DNA from 3 places in the Methylobacterium sp. E-016 genome. Region 3 is predicted to be linked to each of the others. Evidence: predicted binding sites of a transcription regulator. Region 3 holds the regulator's gene; each other region holds the start of a gene.
The links. The regulator PhoB, encoded in region 3, activates phosphate uptake and scavenging genes when phosphate is short. The targets are predictions, from matches to a motif close to TGTCATNNANCTGTCAT.
Positions count from the first base shown of each region.

Region 1: a site for PhoB is predicted at 3,910-3,926, ahead of MKK68_RS11185 (ceramide glucosyltransferase). Genes of this name have one in related genera too.
Region 2: a site for PhoB is predicted at 3,573-3,589, ahead of MKK68_RS18025 (NAD-glutamate dehydrogenase). Genes of this name have one in related genera too.

Region 1 is NZ_JAKSYF010000085.1:2,058-7,142, reverse strand. It holds gene MKK68_RS11210 (efflux RND transporter periplasmic adaptor subunit) at 1-195, opposite strand, end outside; gene MKK68_RS11205 (efflux RND transporter periplasmic adaptor subunit) at 279-1,376, opposite strand; gene MKK68_RS11200 (TetR/AcrR family transcriptional regulator) at 1,456-2,034, shown strand; gene MKK68_RS11195 (histone deacetylase) at 2,028-2,933, opposite strand; gene MKK68_RS11190 (NAD(P)/FAD-dependent oxidoreductase) at 2,930-3,880, opposite strand; gene MKK68_RS11185 (ceramide glucosyltransferase) at 4,001-5,085, shown strand, end outside.
Region 2 is NZ_JAKSYF010000130.1:22,315-27,399, reverse strand. It holds gene MKK68_RS18025 (NAD-glutamate dehydrogenase) at 1-3,510, opposite strand, end outside; gene MKK68_RS18020 (hypothetical protein) at 3,846-4,052, shown strand; gene MKK68_RS18015 (GNAT family N-acetyltransferase) at 4,141-4,671, shown strand; gene MKK68_RS18010 (bestrophin family protein) at 4,697-5,085, opposite strand, start outside.
Region 3 is NZ_JAKSYF010000193.1:41,125-46,209, reverse strand. It holds gene MKK68_RS27180 (aminopeptidase P family protein) at 1-662, shown strand, start outside; gene MKK68_RS27175 (protein-disulfide reductase DsbD family protein) at 878-3,037, shown strand; gene phoB (phosphate regulon transcriptional regulator PhoB) at 3,246-3,947, opposite strand; gene phoU (phosphate signaling complex protein PhoU) at 4,127-4,840, opposite strand; gene pstB (phosphate ABC transporter ATP-binding protein PstB) at 4,873-5,085, opposite strand, start outside.

The sequences.
Region 1 (5,085 bases), on a different contig from region 3:
CGCGACCACCCGGCCGGCGATCTGGAACCCGAGCTGCGACTGGTAGCGCGGCTCGACCGTGCCGGCGAACGGCCCGAACCGCACCGACGCGATCGGCTTGGCGACGGCGTACAGGACCGGCCGCACCGGCGGCGCCTTCGCCTCCTCGGCGGGCTTGCAGGCGGCGAGCGCGAGCAGCGACGTTCCGACGATGATGGAAGGGGCCCGAAACCGCCCCCCTCCCCCCCCTGCGCGGGAGGAGGAAGGGAAGGCGGCGGCAAAGAAACGCTCGAACACCGTCACTTCGCGGCTCCCGTCGCGACCTGCTCGGCCACCGTCACAGTCTGGCCGGGGCGAAGGAACTGGATGCCGGCGATGACGACCTCCTCGCCCGACGCGACCCCGCTCGACAGCGCGATGCTGTCGGGGCCGTAGCGGTCGATCGTCACGATGCGGGGCGCCACCGTGCCGCCGGCGGGATCGCGTACCCAGACCGCGGGCTTATCCTCCCAGCGGTAGAGCGCCGACCACGGCAGCACGATCGCCGCGTGGCTCTGGAACCGGCCACGGCCGATCACCACCGCGCCGAGGGTCATCGCGGGCGGCGTCTGCTTGAGGCCGACCTTGACGCGGACGGTGCCGGAGGTCGGATCGACGCTGGGCGAAATCTCGCGGACGCTGCCGATGGCGGTCACCGACGGGTCGCCCTGGAGCGTCACGTCGACGGTGCCGGATTGCGGAGGGGACGCCAGCAAGGCCTCGTAGACGTTGAAGACCGCATCGCGCGGCCCGTCCTGCGCCAGCGTCAGGACCGACTGGCCGGCCTGCACCACCTGCCCGGTCTCCAGGGAGCGGCTGAGCACGATGCCGGCCACGCCCGACCTCAGCTCGGTGTAGGACAGCTGCTCCTGCGCCGTGCCGAGGGCCGCCTTGGCCGAATCGACCGCAGCCTGGGTCGTGCGCAGCTGCTGCTCGGCGTTGTCGTAGGAGGGCCGCGTGGTGTAGCCGCTCGCCATTAGCGCTTCCTGGCGCTTGAACCCGAGCTTGGCCTGGGTCGACAGCGCCTCGGCCGAGGCCAGCGCCGCGTGCGCGTTGGCGAGGTTCGAGCGTTGCTCGCGCGGGTCGAGCCGGGCCAGGACCTGATCGGCCGCGACATGGTCGCCGACCTCGACGAGGCGGGTCTCGATCTTGCCGGCGGTGCGGAACGAGACGCTGGTCTGCCCCTGCGCCTGCACGTCGCCGGTGAAGACGACGTCGCCGGCGATCGGGCTTTCCGCCGCGATCACCGTGCGCACTAGGGTCTGCGCCATCAGCGGCACCGGATCGGCACGGACGGCGGTCGCCGCCAGCAGCGTCGACGCCAGGACGATGGAAAAACCTCGGTTCACGGCGTGCATGGTCCCGACTCGATCTATCGCGGCCGAAACTTATCCGCTATCTTACCGACCGTCCAGACGGTTTTTACGGGTGGTGTCGATGGACGACGGGACGGCGAAGACGCGTAGCCGGCGACAGGATCGCGCCGAGGTGATCCTCGACGCAGCCGAAGCCCTGCTGCGACGCTCCGGCAGCCGCACGCTGACGATCGACGCCGTCGCGGTGGAAGCCGGGCTGAGCAAGGGCGGCGTGCTGCACCACTACGCCTCGAAGGATGCGCTCGTGACCGCGCTGGCGGTCCGCAAGGTCGGCCGGCTTCGCGCCGGCATCGCCGCCTGCCTCGCCGCCGGCCCGCGAGGGCCCGCCGCACTGCCGCTGGCGGTGATCGCCCATGCCCGCGAGATGTACGCCGAGGAATGCGGGTTTCCGGATGCCCTGCTGATCGCGTCGGCCGACAACCCCGAGGCCGTGGCGGCCTTCTCCGACTTCCTGGCCGAGCAGCTCGCGGCGATGGGCGCGATCGAGGGGCGCGCGGGCCAGGGTGCGGCGCTGACCTTCTCGATCCTCGGCCTGATGCTGAGCCGCTCGCTCGACTTCCACCGCCTCGACGGCGCGGCGCTGAATTGCCTGTTCGACGCTCTCGAGACCCAGGCGCGGGCGCTGCCCGCGGATCAGTAGAGGGCGTTGGCCGCCAGCGCCTGGAACACCAGGGCGTGGCGGCCCGCGAGCGCGTCGACATCGTGCGTGTAGCCGCCGCCGATCACCGCGACGAGCGGGATGCCGCGGGCGCGCGCCTGCCCGACGACGAAGCGGTCGCGGGCAAGCAGCCCGTCGTCGCTGAGCGCGAGCCGGCCGAGGCGGTCGTCGCGATGCGGGTCGACGCCGGCATTGTAGAACACGAGGTCGGGCGCCAGGGCGTCGAGGAGGGGCGGAAGCCGCGCCTCGAGCACGGCGAGGTAGCCGGCATCGTCGAGCCCGTCGGGCAGGCCGATGTCGAGGTCGCCGGCGATCTTGGCGGTCGGGTAGTTCTTCTCGCAGTGGATCGAGAGGGTGAAGAGGTCCGGCGAGCGCGCGAGGCAGTCGGCGGTGCCGTCGCCCTGGTGCACGTCGCAATCGACCACGAGCGCCCGCCGGATCGCGCCCTCGGCCTGCAGGGCGCGGGCGGCGACCGCGACGTCGTTGAAGACGCAGAACCCCGCCCCCTGCTCGCGCCGGGCATGATGGCTCCCGCCCGCGGCGCTTCCGGCGAGACCCTGCGCGAGGGCGAGGCGCGCCGCGAGCAGCGTGCCGCCGACCGAGGCGCGCGAGCGGCGGACGACGCTCGCGTCCACCGGCAGGCCGATCGCCCGCTCGATCGCCCGCGGGACCGAAAGAGCGAGGACGGCCTCGACGTAAGCCGCATCGTGGGCGAACCGCAGCAGCTCGGGCGAGGCCGGCTCCGGCGTCACGAACCCGCGCGGCGCCAGCCCGCGCTCCGTCAGGACTTCGGCGAGCCGCCCGTACTTGCGCATCGGGAACCGGTGCCCGGCCGGCAGGCTCGCCTCGTAGGCCGGGTGGAACACGATCGGCGGGATCACCGCGCGCCCTTCAGGTCCGCGACGATGCGCTCGCCCAGCGCCCGGCCGCTGTCGAAGGCCGCCTCGATCCGCGGGCCGAGGCACCAATCGCCGGCCGCGCCCAGCCGCTGCGCCGGATCATAGAGGCAGGGCTCGCCGAGCGCCGTCTCGACCATGGCGTAGCGCCAGCGATGGACGGCGGCGTAGGCCGGGCGGACCGCCCGGCCGAGACGGGCTTCGAGCGCGCCGAACAGCGCGGCCCGGACCGCCTCGCGCGGATCCTCCAGATGCGTGCGGGACCAGTCCGGCGCGGCATGCACCACCAGGGCGTGACCGGCCGCGCGGCCTGGCTTGGTCTCCTCGCGCACGATCAGCGCGATCGGACCGTCGGCGAACGCCAGATGCGCCTCCGAGAAGCCGGGGTGCTCGTCGAGGTCGAGGAGCAGCGACCAGCACGGCGCGTAGGTCGCCCGCTCCGGCCCGGCCAGGACGAGACCGCTCGCCGCAATCAACGCCACGACCTGCGGCGCCGGAAAGGTCAGGCCGACGGCGGCGAAGGGACCGCTGGCGACGCCGTCCGCATCCGTCAGCATCCAGCCGGCCTCCGAGCGCGCGATGCGGATGATCGTGGTCTCGAGTGAGACCGGAAAGCCGTCGAGCAGGGCGCGGACCGGCGCCGGCATGCCGGGCAGGCCGACGGTGCGGCCGTCCTCGCCCCAGGGCGCAGCGACGCCGGACGCGATCCAGGTTGCGCACTGCGCGCGGAACGCGTCGCCCTTGGCGCGGAAGAACTGCGCGCCGTGGTCGAAGCGCTGGCCCGTCCCGGTGCGCCGCGTCGCCATGCGCCCGCCGATGCCGCGGCCCTTGTCGAAGATGCGGACGGCGATGCCGGCTTGGGCGAGGCGTTGGGCGGCGGCGCCGCCCGCCATGCCGGCTCCGAGGATCGCGACGGTTCCGCCTTCGGCCAAAGCTTCGCTCCCCTAGGTGCGCCCGAGGCTGTCATACGGCTGAAATGCGCACCCTGTTAGGGGCAGTCCGCCGGCGCGGCCGCACGCCGCGGGACAGGCCGGTTCGGAGATGCGTGCCGCATGGGTCTCGCCAGCACCTTACCGGCCCTCGACGGCACCGCGCTCGCCCTCGCGCCGTGCGCGCTCCTGACGATCGTCCACCTCGCGAGCCTGATCGTGGCGGGTCGGCGGATCGGCCGTTCGCCCGGCGAGACCACGTTCCCGGCCGGCGCACCGATCTCCCTGGTGCGCCCGGTCTGCGGCCTCGAGACCTTCAGCGAGGAGACCCTCGCCCGCGGCTTCGCGCTCGACCACCCGGCCTACGAGATCCTGTTCTGCGTCGCCGATGCCGCCGATCCGGTGCTGCCGCTGGTCCGCCGCCTGGTCGCGGCGCATCCGCAGGTTCCGGCCCGCATCCTGATCGGCGACGAGCGCATCAGCGACAACCCGAAGCTCAACAACTGCGTGCGAGGCTGGGAGGCGGCGCGACACGATTGGATCGTCATCGCCGACTCGAACGTGCTGATGCCGGCGGACTACCTGGAGCGGATGCAGGCGGCGTGGCGCGCCGACACCGCCCTCGTCTGCTCGACGCCGATCGGCGCGCGGCCGGACGGGATCTGGGCCGCGGTCGAGTGCGCCTTCCTCAACACCCTCCAGGCGCGCTGGCAATATGCCGGCGAGGCGGTGGGGCTCGGCTTCGCGCAGGGCAAGAGCATGCTCTGGCATCGCCCGTTACTCGAGGCGCAGGGCGGCATCCGGGCGCTGGCCGCTGAGATCGCCGAGGACGCGGCGGCGACGAAGCTGGTGCGCGCGGCCGGCCGCCGCGTCCACCTCGTCGCGGCGCCGTTCGAACAGCCGCTGGGGCGCCGCAGGGCGTCCGAGGTCTGGTCCCGCCAGATCCGCTGGGCGCGCCTGCGCCGGGTGACGTTCCCGCTGTTCTTCGCGCCCGAGATCGCCAGCGGCACGCTGCTGCCGTTCCTGCTCGCAGGGCTCCTGGCCGGAACCTGGACGGCGGCGGCCGGCCTCGCCGCTCTCGCAGCCCTGGGCTACGCCGCCGAGCTCCGGCTGGCGACGCGCGCCGGCTGGTTCCACGCCCCCCGCCTGCTCCTCGCCTTCGTTCTGCGCGACGCGCTGATCCCGCTGGTCTGGTGCGCGGCCTGGAC
Region 2 (5,085 bases), on a different contig from region 3:
ATCGGTGTTGAGCCGGACGCCGGCCCGCGCCGCCTCGATGCGCCCGCGCTGGGTCAGCCCGAGGTTGGCGCCTTCGCCCACCGCCTTGGCGCGGATCTCCGGGCCGGTGATGCGCACGGCGTCGTTGGCCCGGTCGCCGGCCTCCTCGTCGGTCTCGGTGGTGGCGCGGACGTAGGTGCCGATGCCGCCGAACCAGAGCAGGTCGACGGGCGCCTTGAGGATCGCCTGCATCAGCTCGGCGGGCGAGGCGGAGGCGCGCTCGAACCCGAGCACGGCCCGGATCTCGGCCGAGAGCGGGATCGCCTTGAGCGCGCGCGAGAAGACGCCGCCGCCGGCCGAGATCAGGCTTTTGTCGTAGTCGGCCCAGCTCGACCGGCCGAGGTCGAACAGGCGTTTGCGCTCGGCAAAGCTCGCCGCCATGTCGGGCGTCGGATCGAGGAAGATGTCGCGGTGGTCGAAGGCCGCCACCAGCTTCAGGGTGCGCGAGAGCAGCATGCCGTTGCCGAACACGTCGCCCGACATGTCGCCGACTCCGACCACCGTCACCGGATCGGACTGCGTGTCGACGTCGATCTCGCGGAAGTGGCGCTTCACCGCCTCCCAGGCGCCGCGGGCGGTGATGCCCATGCCCTTGTGGTCGTAGCCCTGGCTGCCGCCGGAGGCGAAGGCGTCGCCGAGCCAGTGCCCGCGCTCCAGCGAGAGCGCGTTGGCGATGTCGGAGAAGGTCGCGGTGCCCTTGTCGGCGGCGACCACGAGGTAGGCGTCGTCGGCGTCGTGCCGCACGGTGTCGGCCGGCGGCGCGATGCCCTCGGCGACGAAGTTGTCGGTGAGCTCCAGGAGCGTGCGGATGAAGATGCGGTAGCTCTCGGTGCCCTCCGCCAGCCACGCGGCGCGATCCGAGGCCGGCGGCAGGCGCTTGGGAAAGAACCCGCCCTTGGCGCCCACCGGCACGATCACCGCGTTCTTGACCTGCTGCGCCTTCACCAGCCCCAGAATTTCGGTGCGGAAATCCTCCGGCCGGTCGGACCACCGCAGGCCGCCGCGCGCGACGTAGCCGTAGCGCAGGTGCAGCCCTTCCACGCGGGGCGAATAGACGAAGATCTCGAAGAACGGCCGCGGCAGCGGCATGCCCGACACCTTGGCGCAGGCGAACTTGAAGGCGATCGTCTCGCGCGGGGTGCCGTCGGCGGCCTTCTGGAAGAAGTTGGTGCGGACCGCGGCCTCCACGAGGTTGACGAAGCGGCGCAGGATCCGGTCCTCGTCGAGGCTGGTCACGTCGGCGAGCGCCGCCTCGATGCCCTCGCGAACCGCCGCCTCGGCGGCCCCGCGGTCGCCCCCGGCGGCCGGGTCGAACCGGGCGTGGAACAGCGCGACGAGCTGGCGGGCGATGCCGGGATGCTGGCTCAGGGTCGCGGCGAGATAGTCCTGGCCGTAGCGCACGCGGAGCTGGCGCAGGTAGCGACCGAGGCCGCGCAGCAGCGCCACGTCGCGCCAGGCGAGGCCGGCCTCCAGCACGAGACGGTTGTAGCCGTCGGATTCGGCCTGGTTCGCGGCGATGGCGAGCATCGCCGCCTCCAGCGGCGCCTCGAGCGGGCCGATCTCGATGGCCGCACCGGTGGCGCGCTCCAGCAGCATGTCGTGCAGCCAGACCTTGATGTCGCTCCCCGCCGGCAGCACGCTGTAGGTCCGCTCGTTGATCACCCGGAAGCCGAGGTTCTCCAGGCCGGGCACCCGGTCGGACAGCGGCAGCGACGCCCCGCGCGAGAACACCTTCAGGCGCACCTGCGCCGCCGGGTCGGTGTCGCGGCGGTCGATCGCGACGGCGCGCGAGCGGTCCTCGGACAGGGATTCGAGGATGGCGATGTCGGCGATGGCGACCTCGGCGGAGAAGTTCTCGCGGTAGGCCGCGGAGAAGCCCTCGCCGTAGCGGACGGCCAGCGCCCGCGCCTCAGATCCGCCCATGGCCTCCGTGAGCGCGGCGCGCAGCGCGTCGCCCCAGGTCCGCACCAGGGCGGCGATGCCGGCCTCCAGCACCGAGGGGTCGCGCTCCGGCGCGCCGGCTTCGGAGAACCCGACGATGTAGTGGATCCGGGCCAGCAGCCCGTCGGGCAGGTCGGGATAGGTCGCCGAGAGCCGGCCGCCGTATTCCTGGGCGAGATAGGCGCCGATGCGGGCGCGCACGATCGAGTCGTAGCGGTCCTTCGGCACGTAGACGAGGAGCGAGACGAAGCGCCCGAACCGGTCGGTCCGCGACAGCACGCGGATGCGCGGCCGGTCGGCGAGGTTGGCGATGGCGAGGGTGAAGCGGAACAGCCGGTCCACGTCGATCTGGAACAGGTCGTCGCGCGGGTAGGTCTCCAGCACGGCGAGGAGCGCCCGCCCGGCATGGCTCGTCGGGTCGAGGCCGGCCTTCTCGACCACGGCCGTGACCTTGCCGCGGAGATAGGGCACCTCGCGGGCGAGCGCGGTGTAGGCCGCGGCGGTGAACAGCCCGACGATGCGGACCTCGCCGGTGAGCTTGCCCGTCGCGGAGAACAGCTTGACCGCGACGTAGTCGAGATGCGCCGCGCGGTGGACGCGGGCCTTGAGGCTCGCCTTGGTGATGATCAGCGCGTGCGGCTCCTCGAGGAACGCGACGATCTCCGGCGTCATGTCCACGAGCGCCCGCCCGCGGCGCAGCACGGCGAGGCCCGGATCGCGCAGGATGCCGAGGCTTTCGGCCTCGGCCGCCCGCTCGCCGGGCAGCGCGTGCTCGCGCATGCCGAGCAGGGTGAAGTGGCCGTCGCGCAGCCATTCGAGGAAGGCGCGCGCCTCGGCGACCTCGCCCTCGGGCAGCGGCGGGGGATTGCGGCCGTAGCCCTCGGCGAGCGCGCCGAGCCGGGCCAGCATCGCGTCGTGGTCGTCGGTGACCAGGGCCACATCGCGAAAGACCTGCGCGAGGCCGGCTTCGAGGCGTTCGCGCGCCTCGCCGGCGTCGAGCCGGTCGAGGTGGATGTGGATGAAACTCTCGCGCAGCAGGGCGCCGTGGGCGTCCGCCGTGGTCTCCCCGACGACGCGGACGAGCGCCCCGTCGGCGTCCCGCTCGACGCCGAGGATCGGGTGGGCGACGAGGTGGGGCGTCAGGCCCTGCTCGGTCAGCTCCGCCAGGGTCGAGTCGAGCAGGTAGGGGCGGTTGTCGTTGACGACCTCGACGACGGTCAGCTCGCGGGTGCGCCCGGGGCCGGGCACGGCGACGTCGACGAGCCGCAGGTTCGCCGCCGAACCCGTGGCGCGCGGCACCGCGAGATGCGCCCGCGCGGCGATCGCGAGATCGGCCAGCGCCTCGGCCGGGTAGGGCGCCAGGTCCTCCGGCGGCACCCGGCCGAACAGGTCGCGGACGAAGCCGCCCGGTCCGCCGCGGCCGCCCACGATCGATGCCGCCGCCTCGATCAGGTCGGTGCGGGCGGATTTCGCCTCGCTCGTCGCCAGGGCGGTGGCCGATTCCAGCGCCGATTCGGTTTCCAGCACCATGGGCGGGGACCCTCCGGACCGGCACCGACGCCGGTCCCGCCCCGGACGTTAGGGGAGGGCCCATGGCGAGTCGATGACGCTCGCCGCTCGCAGGCCCGCGCCGGGTGACAGGCGGGCCGTGACGACCGGCGTTTCTGGAAGGGGCGCCGCTGCCGTCCGGCGTTGCTCCTGCGCGCCGTACCGGTTTCCACCGGTCGCGCTCGAAAACGGGAACCGCGCCGGGACTCGCCGGTTGACGCCATATTGGAGCTGTTCTAATTAAGAACTGCAGACGGACGACGGAGCCGGCGACGGTTCCGACAGCCCGCGACAGACGCCCGAACCGGAGAAACCCGATGACCTCGACCAACGCCTCCTGCAACAGCTGCCGCTTCTTCGACGACCACAAGACCAACGGCGCCTCCGCCGTCGGCGATCAGGGCCTGTGCCGCTTCAACCCGCCGGTGAGCCAGCCGGCTCCCGAGTCCAAGGGCCTGTGGCCGGTGGTGGCCTCGCAGGATTGGTGCGGCCACTTCACCGCCGAGATGACCGCGGCCGAGTGATCGCCGCGCGGTCCCGAAGGGATCGCCGAACGATCGACCGCAGGGGCCGGCGCCGTCGCGCCGGCCCCTTTTTTGCGTGAGCGGATCGATGACGCCTGACCTGCGCCCGGCCGTCGACGCCGACATCGCCGCGATCGCCCGGATCTACGCCGACGCGGTGACGAACGGCACCGCGAGCTTCGAGACCGAGCCGCCGACTTTGGCCGAAATGGCGCGGCGGCGGATGGCGCTCGTCGCGGACGGCTATCCCTACCTCGTCGCCGAGCGCGACGGCGCGGTCTGCGGATACGCCTATGCCGGTCCCTATCGCGCGCGGGCGGCCTATCGCTCGACGGTGGAGGATTCGGTCTACGTCGCCGAGGCCGCGCGCGGTGTCGGGATCGGCCGCGCCCTGCTGGCGGTGCTCATCGCGGCCTGCGAGGCGATCGACGCGCGGGTGATGGTGGCGGTGATCACCGATCCGGGCTCGGAGGCGTCGGTGGCGCTGCATGCGGGCCTGGGCTTCGCGCATGCCGGCGTGCTCGAGAACGTCGGCCACAAGCACGGGCGCTGGCTCGGCACGGTGCTGATGCATCGCCGGCTCGGGCCCGGGCCGGACGCGGCCCCGTCGCGGACGTGAGCGAGACGGTCGCCGGCCCGCACGCTCAATCCAATCGGTAGCGCACCGGCTCCATCGCGGGCGGAAGCGGCTCGCCGAGGGCGTCGAGCACCGTGCGCTCGGCCGTGCGCAGCATCGCATCGAGGGGCAGGTCGTTCGCCTCCAGGCCGAAGGGCTCTTCCAGCTCGTCGCCCAGCGCATCGAGGCCGAAGAAGGTGTAGGCCACCAGCATGGTCGCGACCGGCGTCGCCCAGCCGAGCGAGGCCGACAGCCCGAACGGCAGCAACAGGCAGTAGAGCCACGCCGTGCGGTACAGCAGCAGGGTGTAGGCGAAGGGCAGGGGCGTGCCGTGGATCCGCTCGCAGGCGGTATGGATCGCCGACAGGTCCGAGACCTTGCGCTCGAGGACGCCGAACAGCACGTCGGTGAGATGCC
Region 3 (5,085 bases):
ATCGGGTGACGCGCACCACGGACCGGAGGGCGGCGCCGGGCGAGCTGTTCCTGATCGATTCCGGCGCGCAATACCCCGACGGCACCACCGACATCACCCGCACGGTGGCGGTGGGCGCGCCGAGCGCGGAGATGCGCGATCGTTACACCCGCGTGCTGCGCGGCCACGTCGCCATCGGCCGCGCGGTCTTCCCCAAGGGCACCACCGGCGCGCAGATCGACACCCTGGCGCGCCTGCCGCTCTGGGAGGCCGGCCTCGACTTCGACCACGGCACCGGCCACGGCGTCGGCGCCTTCCTGTCGGTGCACGAAGGCCCGCAGCGCATCGCCAAGACCGGGACGGTGGCGCTCGAGCCGGGCATGATCCTCTCCAACGAGCCGGGCTATTACCGAGCGGGCGCCTACGGCATCCGCATCGAGAACCTCGTCCTCGTCGAGCCCCGCACGGTGCCCGGCGGCGAGCGCCCGGTGCTCGGCTTCGAGACCCTGACGCTCGTCCCCTACGATCGCCGCCTGATCGTGCCGGAGATGCTGAGCCCGGACGCGCGCGCCTGGGTCGACGCCTACCACGCCCGCGTCCGCGACGTGTTGTCCGCGGACCTCGACCCGGAGACGCGGGCCTGGCTGGAGCGGGCGACGGCGGCGTTGAGCAGCGGGTCCTAAAGAGTTCGAACGATCGAACCGCGCATCCGCGAGAACATCCAGCCTGACGCGGGTCCCCTCTCCCGAGTGGGGGAGCCGCGTCGCGCTTCGAATGCGCGATCCGGCGGCGCCTCCGTTCCAACCTGTCGCACGCCCGCGATTTTACCCTCCGCCGGTTCGGGCCTATGAGAATGGCGGCGTGAAACCGTCGTCGTCGGTCGCGCGATAAGGACCGCATGATCCGCGCAGCCGCCCTCCTCCTGTCCCTGCTCGCGTGGCCGGTCGCGGCCCAGGGCTTCAAGCCGCCGGCCGACCTCGTGCGGGCGAGCCTCGCGGCGGAGCCCGCGGCGGTGGCGGGGGCCACGCCGTTCACCGTCGCCATCCGCATGGCGATGAAGCCGGGCTGGCACGTCTACTGGCGCAATCCCGGCGATTCCGGCCTGCCGCCGGAGGTGACCTGGACCCTGCCGGCGGGCTTCTCGGCCTCGGCGATCCAGTGGCCGGCGCCGCACCGCATCCCGATCGCGACGCTGATGAACTTCGGCTACGAGGGGGAGGCGATCCTGCTCGTGCGGGTCACCCCGCCGCCGAGCCTCGACCCGGCCGCGCCGGTGACGCTGGCGGGCAAGCTCACCTATCTCGTATGCGAGACGGAGTGCATTCCCGGCTCGGCGGATCTCGCCCTGACGCTGCCGGTCGCGCGCGAGGCCACGGCCGATCCCGGCAACGTCGACCTGTTCGCCCGCGCCCGTGCCGCCCTGCCCAAGCGCGCGCCGTGGCCGGTGCGGCTGTCGAGCCAGGGCGACCGGCTCGCCCTCGACCTCGAGGCTCCGGGCCTCGCCTCGGACACGGTCCGCGCGGTGGCGTTCTTCCCCTATTCCGAGACGGCGATCGACAACGCCGCGCCGCAGCCCTTCACCGTCGACGCTTCGGGCCTCCACCTGACGCTGACCCGCGCGACGCCCGCCGACCCCGCGCCCGAATCGCTGCCCGGCGTGCTGGCGATCGACGAGGACACCGGCGGGGGCCTCGTTCGGGAGGCCTTCGCGCTCGGCGAGGAGGCGCCGCTCGCCGGCGGCGGCGCGATGCCGATCGCGGCGCCGGCGGTGGCGCGCACCGACCCGGCCGAGGCGCTGACCCTGTGGACCGCGGCCGGCCTCGCGCTGCTCGGCGGCCTGATCCTCAACCTGATGCCCTGCGTCTTCCCGGTGCTGTCGATCAAGGTGCTGAGCCTGGTGAGGCATTCCGGCGAGGCGCCGGCGCGGGTCCGGCTGCACGGGCTCGCCTACACCGCGGGGGTGCTGGCGGCCTTCCTGGCGCTGGCCGCGCTGCTGATCGCCCTGAAGGCGGGCGGCGCCGGGATCGGCTGGGGCTTCCAGCTGCAATCGCCGACCGTGGTGGCGGCGCTGGCCTACCTGCTCTTCGCCATGGGCCTGAGCCTGTCGGGCATGCTTCACCTCGGCGGGCGGCTGTCCGGGCTCGGCGACGGGCTGACCCGGCGGGCCGGGCTCCAGGGCTCGTTCTTCACCGGCGTGCTCGCGACGGTCGTGGCGACGCCGTGCACCGCCCCGTTCATGGGCTCGGCCGTGGGCTTCGCGCTGACACAGTCGACCGTTGCCGGCCTCGTCGTGTTCGCGAGCCTCGGCCTCGGCCTCGCCCTGCCCTTCCTGGCGCTCACCCTGTGGCCGCCGGCGCTGCGCGCCCTGCCCCGGCCCGGCGCGTGGATGGACGTGCTGAAGCAGGCCCTCGCCTTCCCGATCTACGCCACGGTCGCCTGGCTGGTCTGGGTGCTGGCGCAGCAGGTCGGGCCGCAGGGCCTGCTCGCGGCGCTGATCGGGCTGGTGCTGATGGGCTTCGCCGCCTGGGCGTGGGAGCTCGGCCGCGACGCGCGACCGGTCCGGGCGCAGCTCGCCCGCGGCCTCGCGGTGCTCGCCGTCGCCGGCGTGGCGGGGCTCGCCCTCACCCTCGACCACGACCGCGTCGCACCGGGGGCCCAGGCCCGGGCCGAGGGGATCGAGCCGTTCACGCAGGCCCGCCTCGACGCGCTGCTGGCGAGCGGCCGGCCGGTCTTCGTCGACATGACGGCGGCGTGGTGCATCACCTGCCAGGTCAACGAGCGCACCTCGCTCGGGACGGCGGCGGTCGGCGCGGCGATGCGCGCGCGCGACGTCACGTATCTCAAGGGCGACTGGACCAACCAGAACCCGGAGATCACCCGCCTGCTCGAGCGCCACGGCCGGAGCGGCGTGCCGCTCTACCTGCTCTATGCGGGTGCCGGAGAGCCGACGGTGCTGCCGCAGATCCTCACCGAGGGGACGATGCTGAGCGCGCTGGACGCCGTGAAGGCGACGGGCCGCAGCGCGGGGCTCGACGGCGGGGGGACGAAGGTCCCCTGAAGCTTGGTAAAAATATAATTTTCGTAGGACTGACATCACTTCAGTGTGCGCGACGGCTCCCTCTCCCATGGGGAGAGGGTTGGGGTGAGGGTCGTGACCGACCCGAATGACTCACGCCCCTCATCCTGTCCTTCTCCCCATGGGAGAAGGGACCCACGGCAGGTCGCGGATCGTTGCGGTCGCTTGAGCCGTCCACCGAAAGCCGAACTCAATCCTCGCCCGAGAACGTCTCGTCGAAGGCGTACCCCGAGCCGCGGACGGTGCGGATCGGGTCGGTCTCGCCGGCGCGGTTCAGGGCCTTGCGCAGGCGGCCGACATGCACGTCGACGGTGCGCTCGTCGATGTAGACGTCGTGGCCCCATACGCCGTCGAGGAGCTGCTCGCGGGAATAGACCCGGCCGGGGCTCTGCATCAGGAACTCGAGCAGCTTGAACTCGGTCGGCCCGAGGTGGATCTCGCCGCCGGCCCGGCGCAGGCGATGGCTGTCGCGGTCGAGCTCGATGTCGCCGGCTTCCAGCAGGTTCGCGACGTGGCTGGGCTTGGCGCGCCGCAGCAGCGCGCGGACTCGCGCCAGCAGTTCCGGCACGGAGAACGGCTTGACGATGTAGTCGTCGGCCCCCGTCCCGAGGCCGCGGATGCGGTCGCCCTCCTCGCCGCGGGCGGTGAGCATGATGACCGGCAGGGACACCGTCTCGCGCCGCGCCCGCACCCGGCGGCACAGCTCGATTCCGGAGAGCCCCGGCAGCATCCAGTCCAGCAGGATCAGGTCGGGCACCTGCTCCTGCAGGCGCAGCTCGGCCTCGTCGCCGCGGGCGGCGGAATCGACCTCGAAGCCCTCGGCTTCGAGGTTGTAGCGCAGGAGGGTGGTCAGCGCCTCCTCGTCCTCGACGATCAGGATCCGCGTACGCATGCAGGGCACTCCCGGGCGGACCGCCCGACTTTCTCATCCATCGCCACGGACCTCCCTCCCCCCTGAAGCGGGTCGGGAGAGGGGAGCGCCGTATCCGGAGCGGTCGCTCCCCTCTCCCGACCCCCGCTCACGCGAGGCCCACCCTCCCCCGCACAGGAGGAGGGAAGAGACGGCAGCCCTCAGGCGCCCGGTGCCACCGTCGCGTAGTTCGAGGCGTCGTTCTTCGGGCGGTCGCCCGCGAGGTTCTCGCCGGTGGACAGGTAGTGGATCGTCTCGGCGATGTTGGTGGTGTGGTCGCCGATGCGCTCGACGTTCTTGGCGCAGAACAGCAGATGCGTGCAGAACGAGATGTTGCGCGGGTCTTCCATCATGTAGGTCAGCAGCTCGCGGAACAGCGAGTTGTACAGCGCGTCGATCTCGCCGTCCCGCTCCCACACGTTGTGGGCCGCGTTGACGTCGCGGCTGGCATAGGCGTCGAGCACGTCCTTAAGCTGCTCCTGGACGAGGTCGCTCATGTGCTGCACGCCGAGCACGATCTTCTGGGCCTGGGCCTGGTCGCTGATCGCGACGACGCGCTTGGCGATGTTCTTGGCGAGGTCGCCGATGCGCTCGAGGTCGCCCGAGACGCGGATCGCCGAAATCGTCTCGCGCAGGTCGATCGCCATCGGCTGGCGCCGGGCGATGAGCAGCACCGCGCGCTCCTCGATCTCGCGCTGCAGCGTGTCGAGGCGCTTGTCGGCGACGATCACCGCCTGGGCGAGCTGGGTGTCGCGGCGGACGAGCGCGTCGGTCGCCTCGGTCATCATCTTCTCGGCGACGCCGCCCATCTCGGAGATCGAGCGGCGCAGGTCTTCGAGGTCGGTGTCGTAGGACGTGACGATGTGGCCGGGCATGGGCGTGGGTCCTCGAACGATCCGGGTGCGGCTCAGCCGAAGCGGCCGGTGATGTAGTCCTGGGTCTGGCGCACCGTCGGGTTCATGAAGATGCGGTTGGTCGGGCCGACCTCGATGACCTCGCCGAGATACATGAAGGCGGTGAACTGCGAGATGCGGGCCGCCTGCTGCATGTTGTGCGTCACGATGACGATCGTGAACTCGCTGCGCAGCTGCTCGATCAGCTCCTCGATGCGGCCGGTCGA